Desulfosediminicola ganghwensis: one gene and its partners. The protein of the gene in region 1 interacts with the protein of each later gene in a pairwise test. Links are inferred from orthologs where the notes say so. Each region holds a gene or a part of one and is shown on either strand. Other genes may lie near its edges.

What was found. Proteins that work in one complex are often made in the same cells at the same time.
Region 2: the proteins of ftsZ (region 1) and FCL45_RS22145 interact in binary tests that used the Escherichia coli proteins (3 or more experiments, as listed by UniProt). The link is inferred for Desulfosediminicola ganghwensis from one-to-one orthologs.
Region 3: the proteins of ftsZ (region 1) and rlmN interact in binary tests that used the Escherichia coli proteins (3 or more experiments, as listed by UniProt). The link is inferred for Desulfosediminicola ganghwensis from one-to-one orthologs.

The regions. Positions count from the first base shown.
Region 1 is NZ_CP050699.1:4,754,501-4,761,141, reverse strand. What follows is about bases 1,467-4,299. They hold ftsZ (cell division protein FtsZ), read left to right. Parts: upstream 1,467-2,175; coding sequence 2,176-3,423; downstream 3,424-4,299. Other genes in these bases: FCL45_RS20440 (radical SAM protein), read left to right, coding at 3,581-4,299; ftsA (cell division protein FtsA), read left to right, coding at 1,467-2,062. Also shown: FCL45_RS20455 (cell division protein FtsQ/DivIB), read left to right, coding at 1-759; more of ftsA, read left to right, coding at 764-1,466; more of FCL45_RS20440, read left to right, coding at 4,300-5,227; FCL45_RS20435 (two-component system sensor histidine kinase NtrB), read left to right, coding at 5,163-6,641. UniProt on the Escherichia coli protein: Essential cell division protein that forms a contractile ring structure (Z ring) at the future cell division site. The regulation of the ring assembly controls the timing and the location of cell division.
Region 2 is NZ_CP050699.1:5,122,161-5,127,570, forward strand. Bases 1-2,948 are described here. They hold FCL45_RS22145 (rod shape-determining protein), read right to left. Parts: upstream 2,020-2,948; coding sequence 982-2,019; downstream 1-981. Other genes in these bases: mreC (rod shape-determining protein MreC), read right to left, coding at 1-862; FCL45_RS22155 (AAA family ATPase), read right to left, coding at 2,725-2,948. Outside these bases: more of FCL45_RS22155, read right to left, coding at 2,949-4,917; aat (leucyl/phenylalanyl-tRNA--protein transferase), read left to right, coding at 5,329-5,410. UniProt on the Escherichia coli protein: Forms membrane-associated dynamic filaments that are essential for cell shape determination. Acts by regulating cell wall synthesis and cell elongation, and thus cell shape.
Region 3 is NZ_CP050699.1:3,504,541-3,509,988, reverse strand. Bases 1-2,986 are described here. They hold rlmN (dual-specificity RNA methyltransferase RlmN), read right to left. Parts: upstream 2,033-2,986; coding sequence 968-2,032; downstream 1-967. Other genes in these bases: FCL45_RS14925 (radical SAM protein), read right to left, coding at 2,029-2,895; FCL45_RS14935 (SagB/ThcOx family dehydrogenase), read right to left, coding at 215-955; FCL45_RS14940 (pyridoxamine 5'-phosphate oxidase family protein), read right to left, coding at 1-113. Outside these bases: serC (3-phosphoserine/phosphohydroxythreonine transaminase), read right to left, coding at 3,088-4,170; tRNA (uridine(34)/cytosine(34)/5-carboxymethylaminomethyluridine(34)-2'-O)-methyltransferase TrmL, read right to left, coding at 4,223-4,696; FCL45_RS14910 (helix-hairpin-helix domain-containing protein), read left to right, coding at 5,260-5,448.

The DNA of each region.
Region 1 (6,641 bases):
GCAGTTTTGCTGGTGGTTTCCAGCCTTTTCCTCGCTCTCGGTGGGCCCGGTTGGGTGGGGATGTTGCTGGCGGATCTATCTTTTTTCAAGGTACGCAATATACAGTATTCGGGTTGCAGGGTTGTTCCGGAAGAAGAGATCCGACAGCTATCCGGCATAACCCTGTACCAGACCAGTCTGCTGGGCCTGGACCAGGCCAGGGTGGTCAACAACATCGGCAAGCATCCCTGGGTGAGTCAGGTCAGTATAAAACGAAACTGGCCGACTGATATCGCCATTTCGGTCAAAGAGTACACACCGGTTGCCTTGATGAATGTGGTCACCAGCGGCAAACCACAGCTCTATTATGTCGACCGGTACGGATTGCCGTTTTTGCGGGTTTCAGCTGAGGATGATGTTGATTTTCCCGTTATCACCGGCCTGGATCGCGTAAACGATGAGCAGGAGAAGAAAGCGATTTTCAGTGATGTTTATGATTTCATCCGGGTAGTGAGCCAGAATAATCCGAATCTTCCGGCCCAGTCGGTATCGGAGATACATATAAATGAGAGAGGCGAGCTGGTTGTTTATCTGGTCGATTACAAGTTCCCTATCTTTTTTGGCAGGGGTGAAATTAGACAAAAGTATTCTCGTTTGTTGAGAGTGCTTGATTCGTTGTACAGAGGACGGGGAAAAGGAGTTTTACTCTCAGGTGTGGAGTATATCCGAATGGACTATTACAACGGTAAAGTGTTGGTTGCACAGAGTGAGTCGAGTTGACGAAATGAGAGAAAACAAAGAACTTGAGTCGGTCGTACACGAACCGGTAGACGAAATCGAGCCGGTAGATGAACAACTTGAACCGGTTGAGAGGGAGTTTGGTGATATCATTGTCGGTCTTGATATCGGTACCACCAAAATCTGTTGTATTGTCGGTGAGGTCTTTCCGGGCAGGGTTGACGTAATCGGCACCGGCACAGTACCGTCAAACGGTCTCAGGAAAGGTGTAGTCGTCAATATCGAGTCAACCGTGAACTCCATAAAGGAGGCGGTGCGCCTGGCGGAAGAGTCGGCTGGATGCAATCTTCGTTCGAGTTATGTCTATGTCGGCATCGCAGGCAATCACATTAAAGGTTTTAATAGTCCGGGTATTGTGGCGGTAAATAATAGGGAGATCAAAAAGTCGGATATTGACGATGTGATCAATGCCGCCAGGACTGTGAAAATTTCCGAGAACCAGCGCGTTATTCATGTAATGCCACAGGAGTACATGGTTGATGATCATACCGGCATTCAGAACCCTCTGGGGATGACCGGTGTAAGGCTGGTAACAAATGTACATATCGTCACCGCGGATATCGGAGCAGTACACAATCTGGTGACCTGCTGCAACAAGGCAAATCTTGAAGTTGCCGAGCTGGTACTGGAGTCTATAGCTTCAGCCCATGCGGTCCTCAGCCCTGATGAGATGGAACTAGGGGTAGCGCTGGTTGATATTGGTGGCGGCACTACAGATGTAGCGGTTTTTTGTGAAGGTACCATCCGTCATACCTGTGAGATTGGTCTCGGTGGACACAACCTTACCAACGATCTCTCTGTGGGGCTCAGGACTCCCCTGCAGGAGGCGGAGCGCTTGAAGGAAGATTATGGTGGGGCTATCTCATCAATTATCAAGCCGAATCTCGTGGTGGACGTACCAACTGTCGGAGACAGACAGCCCCGAAAGGTTACCCAGAAGGTGCTGGTTGACATTCTCGAGGCCAGGACCATTGAAATTCTTGAAATGATTGATCGGGAGCTTGTTGCCAGTGGCCAGAAAAATAAGATAAATGGCGGTATCGTCATCACTGGCGGAACCGCGCTGCTGGCAAATATTATCGATTTAGCAGAACAAATTTTTGATTTGCCTGTCCGTATAGGATATCCGTCAGGTGTTTGTGGTAAATTGGACGAGATTCACTCGCCACGTTGTACTACCGCGACCGGCCTGGTGCTATTTGGCAGGAACAAAAATAGCGAAATTCAGAACAGGGAACCATCGGCTCTGGACAAGCTGAAAGGCTGGGTCAAAAAAATCATGTGACTGTAATTTTTTGTTTATTGGAACGGGTGTAAGTGCTATATTATGCACTATTTGAATGTTATGGTTGTCGCATTACCCAAGCGATAATCTAATTGAGTAGCAGGGGGAACCGTATGCCGTTCAGAATGGCAGAAGTAGAAGGTGTAGCAGTCGTAAAAGTAATCGGTGTCGGCGGTGGTGGCGGCAATGCGATCAACACCATGGTTACCAATCGACTGCAGGGTGTGGATTTTATCGCAGCCAATACCGACAAGCAGGCCCTTATGCAATCAAAGGCTGATGTCTGCTTGCAGCTTGGCCCAAGTGTTACCAAAGGGCTGGGAGCCGGCGCCACGCCGGAGACCGGAGAGCAGGCTGCCTTGGAATCCCTTGAGGATATTAAGGAATCGCTGAAGGGTGCCGACATGGTTTTTGTCACGGCAGGATTGGGTGGTGGTACCGGTACCGGTGCAGCCCCGGTTGTGGCAAAAGTCTCAAAAGAGCTTGGTGCGCTTACTGTTGCAGTGGTGACCAAACCATTCAACTTCGAAGGCAAGTTCCGCTCGAAGAATGCCGACCTGGGTTGGGATGAACTGCAGAAGTATGTCGACACCATTATAACCGTGCCCAATGACCGTTTGTTGTCGTTGATGCAGAAAAACAGCAAACTTTCGGATATGTTGAGCATGGCCGATGATGTGCTGCTGCAGGCGGTGAAAGGTATAACCGACCTGATCAATGTGCCGGGGCTTATCAACGCCGACTTTGCCGATCTCAGAACCGTAATGAAAGAAGTTGGTCCGGCGGTTATGGGGTCAGGCGCTGCGGTTGGAGAGCATCGTGCGGTTGAAGCGGCACGCAAAGCTATCGACAATCAGCTGTTGGAAGATTTTGGTATCGATGGTGCCCGTGGCCTGCTTATCAATATCTCCGCTTCCGAAGAGACCTTTTCCATGTCTGAATTTATGGAGGCTTCACAACTTATCCAGGAACGTGTGGATGAAGATGCCAAGGTTGTAATCGGTGCACTTTATGATGACTCTTTAGATGATGAACTCCACGTTACTGTAATTGCCACCGGTGTGGGTGATATTACCGGCAAGAAAGAAGCTATCGCCAAGGTAAATGAACTGCACGTAAAGAGAGCTGACAGGGAGCATATATCAGCCGGAGAAATGGATACGGTCAATTCATCAGCTAAACCTGCAGCACCAAATAGACATAATCCAAGAGTGACGAGGTTGCCGGGTTCAAATTTCGAGACCTCTGACCCCTTTGGGGTGCATAAATCCAGTGATGCTGAAGCCAAGCGGGATATTCCTTCCTGGCAGAACGAGGATCAGCTGGAGACACCGGCGTACTTACGCAAAAAAGCCAATTAGTTTTGAGGGCATACGTATCAGGAAGCAGTATAAGAAAGCACAGGGGTATTCGAATAAACGAGATGCCAGGCTGACCCTGGAAAAAGGCAGTTACCTGAAAAAATGGACAGGGCGATTGCCTGTTGCCCTGTTGTATCCAAACACTTACGAAGTGGGTATGTCCAGTCTTGGTTATCAGCTGGTCTATGCCCTGCTCGCTGAAGATGATCAATTGGTCTGCGAGAGATTTTTCCTTCCTGAAAATGGAGAACCGCTGCGTTCCATGGAATCACAGCGGCCCCTGAACCATTTTCCACTCATCTTTATTTCCATCAGCTTCGAGCACGATTATCTGAATCTTGTGAAGATGTTGCGAGCGGCCTCAATAGAACCGTTTGCCGGCAACAGAAGCGAGAGTATTTCCAGCGAGCAGCCACTGGTTATCTGTGGTGGCGTCGCCACCTTCATGAACCCTGAACCATTGGCACCATTTGTAGACCTGATGATTCTGGGTGAGGCAGAACCTGTTCTGCCTGGGTTGGTTCAGGAAATCGCTGATTCCTATGAGGGAAAAACGCGCAGTGAATTGCTGAGGTCTTTAGCCACCACTCGTTCCAGTTGTTATGTGCCGGGCCTGTATACACCAGTTTATGATGAAGACGGGCTACTCTCCAGCTATCAGGCAGAGGCAGGGATTCCTCAGCATGTGACCAAATCCGTGGTGGAGAAATCCCCTGTTGCCGGGCATTCCCAGCTTATAACGCCGGAAGCTGAGTTCTCAGAGATGCATCTTACCGAGCTGGGTCGCGGCTGCTCCCGTGGTTGTCGTTTTTGTGCAGCCGGTTTTATTTATCGTCCACCGAGGCTGTGGGATGGCGATGCTGTGGTGGAAGGGCTTCGGGCACGCTACAGTGATGTTGATCGTGTCGGTCTGCTTGGTATGGAGATGGCGAACAGTGAATCTTTAGAGATGATCAGTGATTATCTGCGAGAGAGCGGTTGTGCCCTTTCATTTTCCTCTCTCAGGGCTGACAGACTCAACCAGCCTCTCATCGACCTGCTCTCGGCAAGCAAATTGAAAAGCGTGGCCATCGCCCCGGATGGTTGCTCAGAACGTCTGCGACGGGTTATTAATAAGGGACTTGATGAGCAGGATCTGCTCGATGCCGCAGAACGGTTGGTTGACGCCGGCATATTCAAACTGAAGCTTTACTTGATGATCGGGCTTCCCACAGAGAGTGACGAGGATCTGCAGGAAGCTATTGATCTGGTCAAAAAGATCAAGGATCGAATTGATCCCATTGGCAAAGCACGCGGCAGGCTCACCGAAATAGGCATCTCGGTAAACTGTTTTGCGCCGAAGCCCTGGACTCCCTTTCAATATCATCCCTTTGGCATGAGTGACCCACTACCGAAAGGTGAGTTGGGTGATAGTAAAAAAGTGGTCATGGAGTTGAAGCGCAGGCAGAAATTGCTGCGCAGGGAACTGTCGAAAATTGCCAACGTACACCTGCAGTTTGACAAGCCGGAGAGTGTATTGTTTCAGGCGGTACTGGCCAGGGCGGATCGTCGTATCGCTACGGTTTTAAATGATATGGCGGAACGTGGTCTAAACTGGAAACAGGCCATGAAAAAGAACGCGCTCACCCCCGAGCAGTTTGCCATATGCGGTTTTGATGAAAGCAGCTGGTTCGGCTGGTATGTCATTGATCATGGTATAAAGCACGATTATCTCTGGTGCGAATATCAGCGGGCCTTTGATGAAAAAACGACCAGTGCCTGTGACACCTCAATCTGCCGCCGTTGCGGTGTTTGCAATGAATAAAGAGGCAACGAGGGTTGCTGAGGAGATAAAGGCCCGCCAGAAGAAAAAGACTCTGGATGCGGGCTTGCAGCCGTTTACCCTGGTCAAATATTTCACTTTTTCCAGTTTGTTCTTCATTCTCATCTTTACGCTCTTCCTTTCCTGGGCAATTTCCAACAATGCTCGCAAAGTCATGCTCAAACAGAGTGAAGAGTATTCCATGGTGTTGGCTGAAAACCTCAATCAGCAGGTGTTTCGACGATTTGTTCTGCCGACCGTTGTTCGTTATGGAAATATTGCCCTGAGCCATCCTGAGCAGTTCGCCAATCTCGACGCCATTGTTCGAGGTGTTATTCAGGGGATGAAGATCGAGTCGGTGACTATTTACGATTCCTCAATAAATATCATTTCATATTCGACTATTCCGGAAATGGTGGGGCGAAAAAATCTTGGTGGGCCTGAGTATGAATTCGCTCTCCAGGGCATAGCCAACTCCAGGCTGCACTATGAAGGTAGTGTGTTGAACTTACTACCGGTCAATCAACCTCCAAGTTGTGAATTATCGAGCTACATACCCTTCAGGCAGGTCAGGGAAACAGGAGAGGGGACTGAGGCGATAATGGGCGTAATTGAAATCGCCAAAGACCTCAGCAATGAGTACACCAATATTATCAGGCTTCAGGGCAGCATTATTGCGGTATCCAGTGCGGTAATGATGGTTTTGTTTCTGGTCCTTCGAATGATTGTTGCCAGAGCAGGCAGGATAATTGAATCCAGGGCTCTCGAGCGGTTGCGCCTTGAGGAGAAATTGAATCAGGCTGAGCGACTCGCCCACCTTGGTACCATGGTGGCCACGGTTTCCCACGAGATTAAAAGTCCGCTTGGCATAGTGCGCAGTACCGCTGAGATACTTGAGAAGCGTATTTTAAAGGTCGCCCCGGGGAATGAACATCTGGCCAGGATTATTGTCGATGAAACCAGTCGCTTGAACGATATTGTTATAGAGTTTCTCGATTTTGCGAGACCTCAGGCGCCAAAGCTGGCAATGGGCGATGTTAATGTCCTGATGGAAAAAGTGCTCAATTTTGCTTCACCCATGATCAAGGAACAGAATGTCGAGCTTGAAATCGATCTGGCGACCGACCTGCCACTGATCCCCATAGATGACGCCCAGCTGTATAGAGCGCTCCTTAACATCCTGATAAATGGTCTGCAGGCTATGGAACAGGGTGGTAAGCTGAAGGTCGCAACATTGGTAAATTCATCAGAGAATCTGGTCATTGCCATAGAGGACAGCGGGCCGGGCATGGACAGCGACAAACTTGACAAGATTTTCACCCCGTTTTTTACTGATAAGCACAAGGGTACCGGTCTCGGTCTGGCTATTACCAAAAATATAGTAGAAAGTCATAACGGTGCCATCCACGTCGAGAGT
Region 2 (5,410 bases), 370 kb from region 1 along the record:
TATACATTTCACGCAAGATTTTTTTACGGTCAGTGAGGTCAACAAAAACTACTTCAAGTTTTTGAAAATCCACGCTCGGCTCAACCTCTATTTCCTGAAACATGCCACGCTCCATGATGCGAACATTGGAGACACGCCCCAGCGGAATACCAGCCGGGAATATACCACCGATACCGGCAGTTACAATATAATCACCTTTTGCGACATCATCATTTTTCAGAACATACTGCAGTACGTAGCCATGCTCTCCGGCACCTTTTAAGATGCCGCGCACTCTGTTTTTCTGAAGCATTGCATCAATTGCACTACTGGGCGCATTTGCCAGCAAGACCTTGGAATAATTTTCAGAAGCATGAATAATCTGGCCTACCACCCCGCGCGGATTGACCACCACCATACCCTCAACCACATCATCTTCCGAGCCACGGTCAATAATTATAGTCTGGAACCAGAGTGACGGATCTTTACCCACAACTCGTGCGGTTATACGGCCAAACCCCTCTTGCTGTTTGAACTCAAGCAACTCCTCGTAGTGTTTGTACTTCTGATACCCTTCCCGACGTTCGCTCAACTCCAGCATGTACTTATCGACCAACGCCTTCAGCCGTTTATTGTCTTCTCTGACTTCGATCAGGGCTATATAATCGTCTTTTATCGCCGCGACCCCGGATAATGAGTGCGTGACCGCTGATTGCAATGGAGCTATCAGGTCAAGCGTTACCCTGTGCAACGCCCCAAAGCGCCCGCCCAGCATTGAGGCAAGCAAAAGAAGGCCCACCACCAGCAGAGTCCCGAACAATAGCAGGATTCGCACTGAAAGCAGGCCAGATTGTCCATTTCTCGCTTTCGCTCGATTTCTCACGGATCTCCACTTAACATTCATCGGCTAGAAACCGATACCACCTTGGCGTCCAACCGCCAGGTTGAACCGATACATTCCAACACAACCTGCCAGGCGAAAAAACGGCCTGTGCAAGCCGGTTAATAGATGGTGACTTCTCGCAGAATATCCAGATTGTCCAGAGCCTTGCCCGAGCCAAGTACCACTGAAGAAAGCGGATCATCTGCTACGATAATCGGCATTCCTGTAGCCTCTTTCAAGCACTTATCAAGATTCTTCAACAGTGCTCCACCACCGGTCAGCACAATTCCCTGATCGACGATATCAGCAGCAAGTTCTGGTGGAGTCACCTCAAGTGCCACCCTTACGGCCTCAACAATCACGTCTACCTGCTCGGCAATTGCAGACTGAATCTCGTCGGCTGAAATAGTGAGAGTTTTCGGAACACCTGAAACCAGGTCGCGTCCCTTGATTTCCATGGTCTCGTATGGCTCTTCCGGCATAACATTACCGATAGTGGTCTTAATCGACTCTGAAGTTCTCTCACCAATCGCCAGGTTATGTTTGCGCTTGATGTACTGCAGAATAGCCTCATCCATCTTATCGCCAGCAACACGAACTGATTTGGCATAAACAATTCCGGCAAGGGAAATCACTGCAACCTCTGTGGTGCCACCACCGATATCGATGATCATGTTCGCTGTCGGCTCAGTAATAGGCAAATCTGCACCGATCGCGGCTGCCATTGGCTCTTCGATGAGATATACTTCGCGGGCACCGGCCGACTCTGCAGATTCTTTTACCGCACGCTTTTCCACCTGGGTAATTCCGGATGGAACCGAGATCATAATACGCGGATGAACAAGGGTACGCCTGTTATGAACTTTGTTGATGAAATAACGTAGCATAGCCTCAGTCACTTCAAAATCGGCGATTACGCCATCCTTGATCGGCCTGATTGCTTTGATGTTGCCCGGTGTCTTGCCGAGCATCATTTTCGCCTCCTGCCCAACTGCAAGCACTTTGCTCATCCTGCCATCCTGGCGGACCGCAACAACGGAGGGCTCACGCAACACGATCCCTTTACCTTTGACGTACAACACACAATTGGCTGTGCCTAGATCTATTGCAAGATCGTTAGAGAGCCAACCAAAAAGAAAGTTAAATGGTGAATACATACAGCCTTCCTTGGAGTAAAAAAACCACCTTCAGTGGGGAAATTAGATGATCAATTCAGCGGGATATCGACTTGGTGTTTTACCCCCCTCAATCGCGTAAATTCAAGGTCTCTAAGAGATCACTTACAAAACTCCAAACCATAACAAACCACCATAGGGTTTGGCAACAAATTAGGTGTCGGCTACAATAATAGAAGAAATTTCGTTGACAGCGATTTCAAAGCCAGGTATATAATCGGTCACAAATTGCAGAGAGCAAAATGTGGGGCTATAGCTCAGCTGGGAGAGCGCTTGAATGGCATTCAAGAGGTCGGCGGTTCGATCCCGCCTAGCTCCACCACAGATATAAAAAGGTTACACAATTAATTTTGTGTAACCTTTTCTTTTTGCGTCACACTTCACTTTCCATCATCCCGTCGTCCGACTCAGCACACATTTGCCACACTGGCTCCACACGAACAACAGCATCATCGATGCACAATCAAATACACACCCATAGTTTAATTTTAACTACTTATGGTATGCCCTGCCCGATAGTAAGCACCCTTGCTGCACATTCCCTCATGACAAAGTATACATGCAGACCCAAAAAACATTGGTGCAGTGATAATCATCGCAGGGGATTGAATAAGCTCCCTCATCTGAAATAAGAAAAATGAAGTGTTCCTCACATGACCCTTTTAATCCGGTTATGGAGCACAGAGCTTAAAGAAGCTTTTGAACAGCCACCGGAACCGAAAGCACATAGGGGCTATGTTCCCGCAGTGCATCAGAGATTGCGTCTCGTGCCATCCGCGCAGCCTCCATCGTTTCGTACTCCCCGTAGAACACATACACCTGCCCGGAATTTTGTCTGTCTTCCAGGATGAAAAAGTTGTCGGCTTCCTGTCTATATTCTTCGGCGTCAAGCATCTGCTCAATATTTTCCTGCGCATTTTCGGCTGAGAGCACCATGAGCTGCATGGTATATTTGCTGTCACTTTCACCATGCAACCAGTTCTCACCTGCGGCCAGGCGGCGGAAGTATTCATTCTCCAAGCCCGGATCTGTTACCAAATCAACTTTTGTTACCGAAGACTCAATAACAGCACTCTCCATTTCAGGGACTTTCTTGATATTCGAACCCTGTATATTGATACTTGAGACGGTAGCTTCAGCTGGTTTTATTACTTTTTTTGGCTCTGCGCTCACGGTTCCGACTGTATCCTGTCCCGCCCTCAAATGTTCTGTACTGGCCGGTTTTACTTCAGTCATCTCAGTTACAGGCGCACCGGGCTGAAACTCAATGTTTTCGGTGGAATCGTCCAGAGACTTTTCAAATATCAGGTCTATATCCTCATTCGAGAGACCTTCAACGACACTCTCTGCTTCGGTTTGAACAGTGCCGTCGATCTCAGCCACGATCTCTTCTGCCCCGCCCTGTGATTCAGATGATTCGGTTTCTTCTGCCACAATCCTTTTAGCGGAACCTTTTTTCAGAGTCACCGGCTTGCGCGTTACCCGCTCTTCAATAATTTTTTTCCCAACTGTGGGCTGTGGTACTATGCTGACTACTTCCTTGACGAAATCGTCATCACCAATGATCACCGAATTTTCTTCCTTATCGGCTTCCTCAGCATATGCCTTGGACAGATCTGGTTTAACTATCTGGCTGGAGTCTTCGGACAGGTCTGCAACTCCTGACGCTTCCTGTTTCAATGTACTCGCTTCGGCGGCGCCTTCCGGCAATTCTGATTTGAGAGCAACCAACTCATCAATCTCTATTTCATTTATTGTGGTGGGTTCATTTTCTAAACCGGCACTATTATCAACAATAACATCATGCCCTGCCGGTGTACCTTGTTCAGGCTGTTTTCTTTCTGTGAGACCGATTTCGGCTGATGCCTGCTCTAATATTGTTTCAGGTTCTTCAATAATAGGCCGCTGCCCGGCAACAGCTTCAATTGGTTCGTAGCTCTCTTTTTTATTGCCTGTCACCAACACAAAAACAACAGCAAGAGTGGCCACAATGGCTCCACCTGCCATCAACATCTTCTTGTTTGAATAACCGCCAGGCCCAGGTAGTACTGCCCCTTTAATCCCTGCTCCGGTTCCACCCTCGCCGCTTTCTGCATTTTCCAACATGACACAAAAGGAAGCCCCTGAGTTTCCTCGTTTCAGCACTTCGTCTGCGCAGCTATTGATCTTCCTGAAATTTCCCCTCGAGACCTGATTAATTCGCGCAACAGCTTCCGTAGTAAACGAACCGGCATCGACTTGAGCCAGACGCCCTGTACACATTTCAATATACAGGGCGGTCTCAGACTCACTCAGCGGTTGCAGACCATAACGTTTTTCAACAACCTCATTCAGATTACAAATATGCAACTGTTCCAAGTTCTCCAACAGGCCAGGCCGGCCTATAAAGAGGATCTGCATACGGAAATTGTTAGCGTTAACCATGTCCAGCATTTTACGAATGCGCTCGAGTGTAGCCAGATATATTCGTTCTGCGCCATCGAAAACCAACGTCAAACGCTCAGGTAAACTTGCTGCTGATTCGGCGATCTCCCCCACCGCCGCCGCGACGCCTTTTCTTGTAAGATCTGTCACCTCGACCCCGACAATCCGGGCAACGACCTTTACAACATTTTCAAATGACAGCACAGTCTTACTAAAATATATCAGCCGGCAGCCATCAACTGATTCGTTGGCAACCATCTTACCTATTACCGATTTGCCGCTTCCCGCCTCTCCGGTTACCACCACCATTGGCACGCCTTCCGCCAGGTCCTGCCTGATATTCTTCAATAGATTCAGACGCCCTATCTCGGGATGAAAATTTTGCGGAATAAACTCCTCAGAAAAAGGTGAAAATTCCTTAGGGGTGGCCTCTGTCATTTTGTCGTCTATCTTCATTTCTCTATATCCATCTGGAACTGCCGCCCTTAATCATAAACCAGACATTTTGCAGCAATTCCAATCTCGCTGTAACGTTCAATTCCTGTTGTCCTTTCACTTGGAACAGGTACAACCATTCACCTAATCCTGCCATTATATGACCAATCGCGCACCAATCCTACCATTGTCGGCACTTCGCTTCAACCGCTCTGAAATCGATCCGGCAGTTCGCTGCCTTCAATATCCATAATCGCCTGGTACAACTTTATTTAAAAGATGAGCTTTTCCGGCAGGTCTCTTGTTGGTACGTAACAGGCTCTGTGTTTAATATTTTAATGAGTATTTTACGATACAGATGCATTTTCCCTCTGCCGATTGCTCTGCATCGCATATTATTGACATCCTGGAAAACTACGGTTAACTTCATTCATGCCAGTATTTCAACTAACAGATAATATTGTATTTCCCCACCCTGACCTCGCAGAGGATAGCGGGCTGCTTGCCGTAGGCG
Region 3 (5,448 bases), 1.2 Mb from region 1 along the record:
CCAACAGCAATTACATATCTTACCCAGGGTTTCATTTCTAATGTCAGTGTCGCAAAACTGGCAAGATGCGGCTCAGCAATGATTTCCAATATACGTTGTTTTAGATCAGGCATATCATACGTCCTTTCGGCAGTGCTCAGAGGTTCTTGTAGGTGACAGTATCCGTCATAATCAATTTCGCTTATCGGCAGTTTTTTTGCAACCAATCCAATTGTTATCGCTTTCCGATAGCAGCCACGTAGATAGTTGCCTCATGTACCCCGTCAATTTTTAGAATATCATTCATCTCGGCATCAAAAAAAGCTGCAACCGGACACCCCCAGGCATCATTCGCTTCAGCTGCAAGCAGAATATTCTGACAGATATGAGCTGATTCCATGAAAATGAACCGGAGACCGCGATCGCCATATCTGGGTAAAGTTCTCATAAAAACTGCTGTCCAGATAAATATAACAGCAGCCTGGGAGAGAAATGTTTGATCGAGGCACGCCCTGGTGATCTGGCTCCCCAGATGCCCCTCCTGAAGGTATTCGAGGGCCAAGTTGGTTACATCGAGATGATACAGGCCGGGAGAGAGAGTGTCGACATTCTGAACAGAGAGATAGGTTTCGATGGGGTAGAGAGCTCCGGCTGATGGTGCCGTACGAAAAAGCCTGTCTCCGGCTGCAGCTGTTACTCCTTGTCCTGCCCAGACAATGTGGGCGAGAGAATCAAAAGCTATTGGTGCTTTTGAATAAACCCGACCAGATCTCCTCTTTTTAAGCAATTTGTTCAGATCGGGTTCTTGAGGTGTGAAGCCGCTGCTTTTTTCCGGCAGATTAAAGCGTTGAGCATCGGGATAGGTTTTAAAGGGTGGGGCGGCTTTGAGCATCGGCGATCTCTCAGCTTTCAATCCGTTTCTTGAGATACTGCTTTTTTGCATAAATTGCATCGAAACCATATCTCCAGACGCCATATCGGCCCCTCCTTAGCTTGCTTGATCTTTGCCAGCCAACTGCCCGCAGGCTGCTGAAATATCTGATCCTCTGCTATTTCTTATAAAGACTGAATAGTGAGCGTCCAGCAAGATTTTCTGAAATGCCAGCATCCTGTCACGAGGTGGACTCTTATAGGGAAGTTCAGCACATTCATTGTACGGCAACAGATTGATTTTGCAGGGGATACCTCGAAGTTTTTTAGCCAGTATTCTGGCATCCTTATCAGAATCGTTAATACCTGCAAGCAGAATATACTCGAACATGATTCGTCTACGCTTCGGCATGGGGAAATCCCTACAGGCCTGCAACAACTCGTCGAGTGAATATCGTTCGTTGACAGGCATAAGTGCATCACGGGTGTTATCGTCCACCGCGTGGAGGGAAATTGCCAGATTGGCCTTTGAGTTTAAGCCAAGCTCTCTCATTTTCGGCACAATTCCGCAGGTGGAAACTGTGATCTTGCGAGCAGTCAGGTCGAGGCCTTTCGGTTCCGTAAGAATAGAGAGCGAAGTGATAACATTCTTCAGATTATTGAGTGGCTCTCCCATGCCCATATATACCAGGTTTGTCACCCTGTCGGGGCCGATGAGATCTTCCTCCGGCTGTGCCAACAGATAATCCCGTACTGCACAGACCTGGTTTACGATCTCACTTGCGGTGAGATTACGTTTGAAACCCATTGTTCCGGTAAGGCAGAAAGAGCAGTGCATAGCACAACCAACCTGGGACGAAATGCAGAGCGTATTTCGATCTGGCTCTGGAATGAGCACCGATTCTATAATGTGTCCGTCATCGAGAATAAAACCGAACTTCACACAACCGTCCGATGATTTCTCAATAATCGGATTCGTAAAACTCGATAAGTATGCGTGTTCTGCCAATACTTTTCGAAAAGATTTGGCAAGATCGGTCATTTCGGCAAAATCATTTATCCCTGGCCGATAGAGCCATGCCATGATCTGTTTACCTCGAAATGCCGGTTGTCCCAGGCTCTCCACAAACTGAATCAGCTGTTCCTGGTCAAAATTACGTAAATCTGTCTTTTTTTCTGTCATAACCTTCTAAAACCTTCAGGTACAAGCTGGTGTGTATCCTGTAATCCATCATCAATCATTTCCAACATTTTCTCCCTGTCTCTGGGCACCCGTCCCATGATCGGCAGATAATTGGAGGCATGATTGGCAAAAAACTGACTGGCCGTATCGAGATTGTCTATCAACAATCTCAATTCTTTTAACATTTCAAATGGCTCGAGTAGCTCAAACCGGCCATCGCGATAGAGTCTGGCAAGCTCTGTATTGTCGAGCAGCATAAGAGTCAGAGCAGCAATTCTTTTGGGTTGCATCTTATTCAAGACTTTTGCAGTCTCTATCGCATGCTTGCTGGACAATTCACGCCCGGCTAAACCTAAAATAACCATTGCGGAAAGAAACAGCCCGGCCTCTCTGATTTTTTCGGACGCTGCAATCATGGACTCAGCCGTTTCGCCTTTTTTTACTAAAGCGAGCACCTTGTCATTACCGCTCTCCAGACCAAGATAGACCCGATCAAGTCCTAGCTTTTTCAGTTCAACGAGCTGTTCGACACTTTTGCTTCGTATTGACCTGGCGCTGGCATAAAGAGATATACGGTTTACCCATGGGAGTTTTATCCGAATATCTGAAAATATTTTTTTTAATCTCTTAAAGGGGATAACAAGTGCGTCACCATCTGCAAGAAAGACCTTGTTCTGATTCCGGCAATATTGCGCCGCAAAATCTAAATCACTTTGCACAATCGGATCTTCTTTGATTTCAAAGCGCTTATCTTTGTAAGCACCGCAAAAAGTGCACTTGTTATGTGAGCAGCCCACAGTCACCTGAAGGATGATCGAATGAGCTTCGCTCGGTGGACGGATGATTTGTCCTACGTAATGCATAGTCCTCTTTAAATAAGATATTTGAAGAAATGAAAATCAACCAGCTTAGTTCAGCGCAGCGGCGAATTTATCACTGCTTTTGGTGTGATTCAGTTGTAGTCTTTAGAAATCTATAGACCTAAAAGGGCCGGGATAACGTGTTGTATCCCAGCCCGAAAACATTACAGCAACACCCCATGTTAAGCACATCTGTTATGCGGGATTTTTTGCCTCAAACTCTTTCATAAACTCAACCAGTTTGACAACGCCTTCCCTTGGGAATGCATTATATATGGAAGCACGACATCCACCTATGGAGCGGTGGCCCTTGAGTCCGTTAAGTCCGATTTCGGCTGCTTCGGCGATAAATTTTGCTTCAAGTTCAGCCGTGGGAAGGTTGAAAGAAATATTCATGATTGATCGTGAATCAGCATCTGAATGACCACGATAATAGTCAGTGGCATCAATAGCAGTATAGATGAGAGCTGCCTTTTCCCGATTGATTTTCTCCATCTCCGTGACACCACCCTTAGCCTTCAGCCATTTCAATACTTCAGCCACTATGTAAATGGGAAAAGTAGGGGGGGTATTGAACATAGACCCTTTATCCGCATGGGTCTTATAGTTCAGCATGGTAGGCGTACTCTCAGGTGCTTTACCAAGAAGATCTTCCCTGATAATCACCAAGGTAACACCAGCCGGCCCAAGATTTTTCTGGGCACCCGCAAATATAAGACCGAATTTGGAAACATCTATCTTTCGGGCAAGAATGTCGGAAGACATATCACAAACAAGCATCTTTTCAGTTTCCGGCATCTCATGAAACTGGGTGCCGTAGATGGTGTTGTTCGAGACAAAATAGAGAAATTCTGAATCATCTGCGACACTGTATTCCTGCTGCTTTGGCACGCGATTGAAACTATCCTCTTCACTGGAAAATGCCACATCGACATCACCGAAAAGCTTTGCCTCTTTAATGGCCTTTTTTGACCAGGTGCCGGTATTGAGATAAGTTGCCTTTTTCCCAACCATAAGATTCATCGGCACCATAAAAAATTGGCTTGAAGCTCCGCCCTGAAGAAAGAGTACTTTGTAGTTATCGGGAATCGCCATAAGCTCGCGCAAAAGCGATTCGGCATCTTCGATAACTGCCATGAACTCTTTTGAGCGATGGCTGATTTCGATGAGTCCGATACCTGAATCCTTGAAATTGACAATATCTTTGCTTGCCTGCTGCAGAACTTCGTAGGGAAGGGTGGCGGGCCCTGGACTGAAATTAAAGACTCTCTCTGGCATTTTAGGATTCTCCTTGGATAACAACACAATTTCCTTACTGAAAACTGTTAACTTAAATCGTGTAATTGTTCTGTCGTAGTGCTTCGTAGAGGACGATACCCGCGGTCATTGCTAGATTCAGACTCCTGATATCAGGACTTTGCATGGGTAACGTATAGCAACGGTCAGAATACAATGTTCTTATCTCTTCAGGCAACCCTTTTGTTTCTCTGCCAAAAATAAGGAAATCACCGGGTTTGTATTGTGCGTCTGTAAAAGGCTTGTCAGTTTTTGTGGTGAAAAAGTAGAGCCTTTTTTCATCCTGCTGTTCTAAAAAGTCATCAAGGCTATCCCAGTAAACAATGTCTACATATTGCCAATAATCGAGCCCTGCACGCTTTAAATGTTTATCATCAGTGGAGAAACCCAGTGGATGAATAAGGTGAAGAATGGTTTTTGTTGCTCCGCACAGCCTGGCTATAGAGCCGGTATTTGGTGGAATTTCAGGTTGAACGAGTACTATGTTAAATGTGTTTGCTGAATCCATCACTTTACTTATCCGATTTGATTTACATGGGTTTTAGCATTTACCGAAAGCACCTTGTACCCATCAAGGGATGTTCGGTAACATTTTTTGACTGGAAGCAAGGTTTATACAGCCAGATTTCAGGCAACACAAGGAAAAAACGTTCCTTTTGGCTAATCGAATTCTGACAGCGGCAAATGAATATTGCAATAATCCCTTTTCAAGATACATTCTAGGAGACTGTCGGACTATTGCGATTTTCACTCAAATCGAGGCATCGAAGGAAAAATAAGCAGAGCCATATTTTTGACATTGCGAGCATTATTTTTCATTCGATAACGATGAGTTAGTCAAAAAGGGTTTAATCCAACAGACTCCTGGTGACTTCTGATGCGATAGATTAGATATCCATGCGGTTCAATCTTCTAATTGTGAGATTAACGTCAGATCTAATGAGAGAATTTCGTAATCTAGATGCTAATCAGCTGATTCTGCTCGTATTAGCTGCCATATACCTGATAACCCAAGCTTTAGGTCAATTTTACTCTGAACTGGGGTGCAGCACTGTCGTAACGGAGAAGGTAATGCTTCGTCAGGTAAATGGTGAGTTGACACTTGTAAATGAGCAACATGATGAATCCGTTGATGATGATAGAGATAGAGCTTCTCATCTGACACCGTTTTTCTTTGAACCTGTACCTATCAATAGCGCTGACTACTCGCTTCTGTCGACACTGCCCGGGATCGGTCCTGCCATGGCAGAACGGATAGTG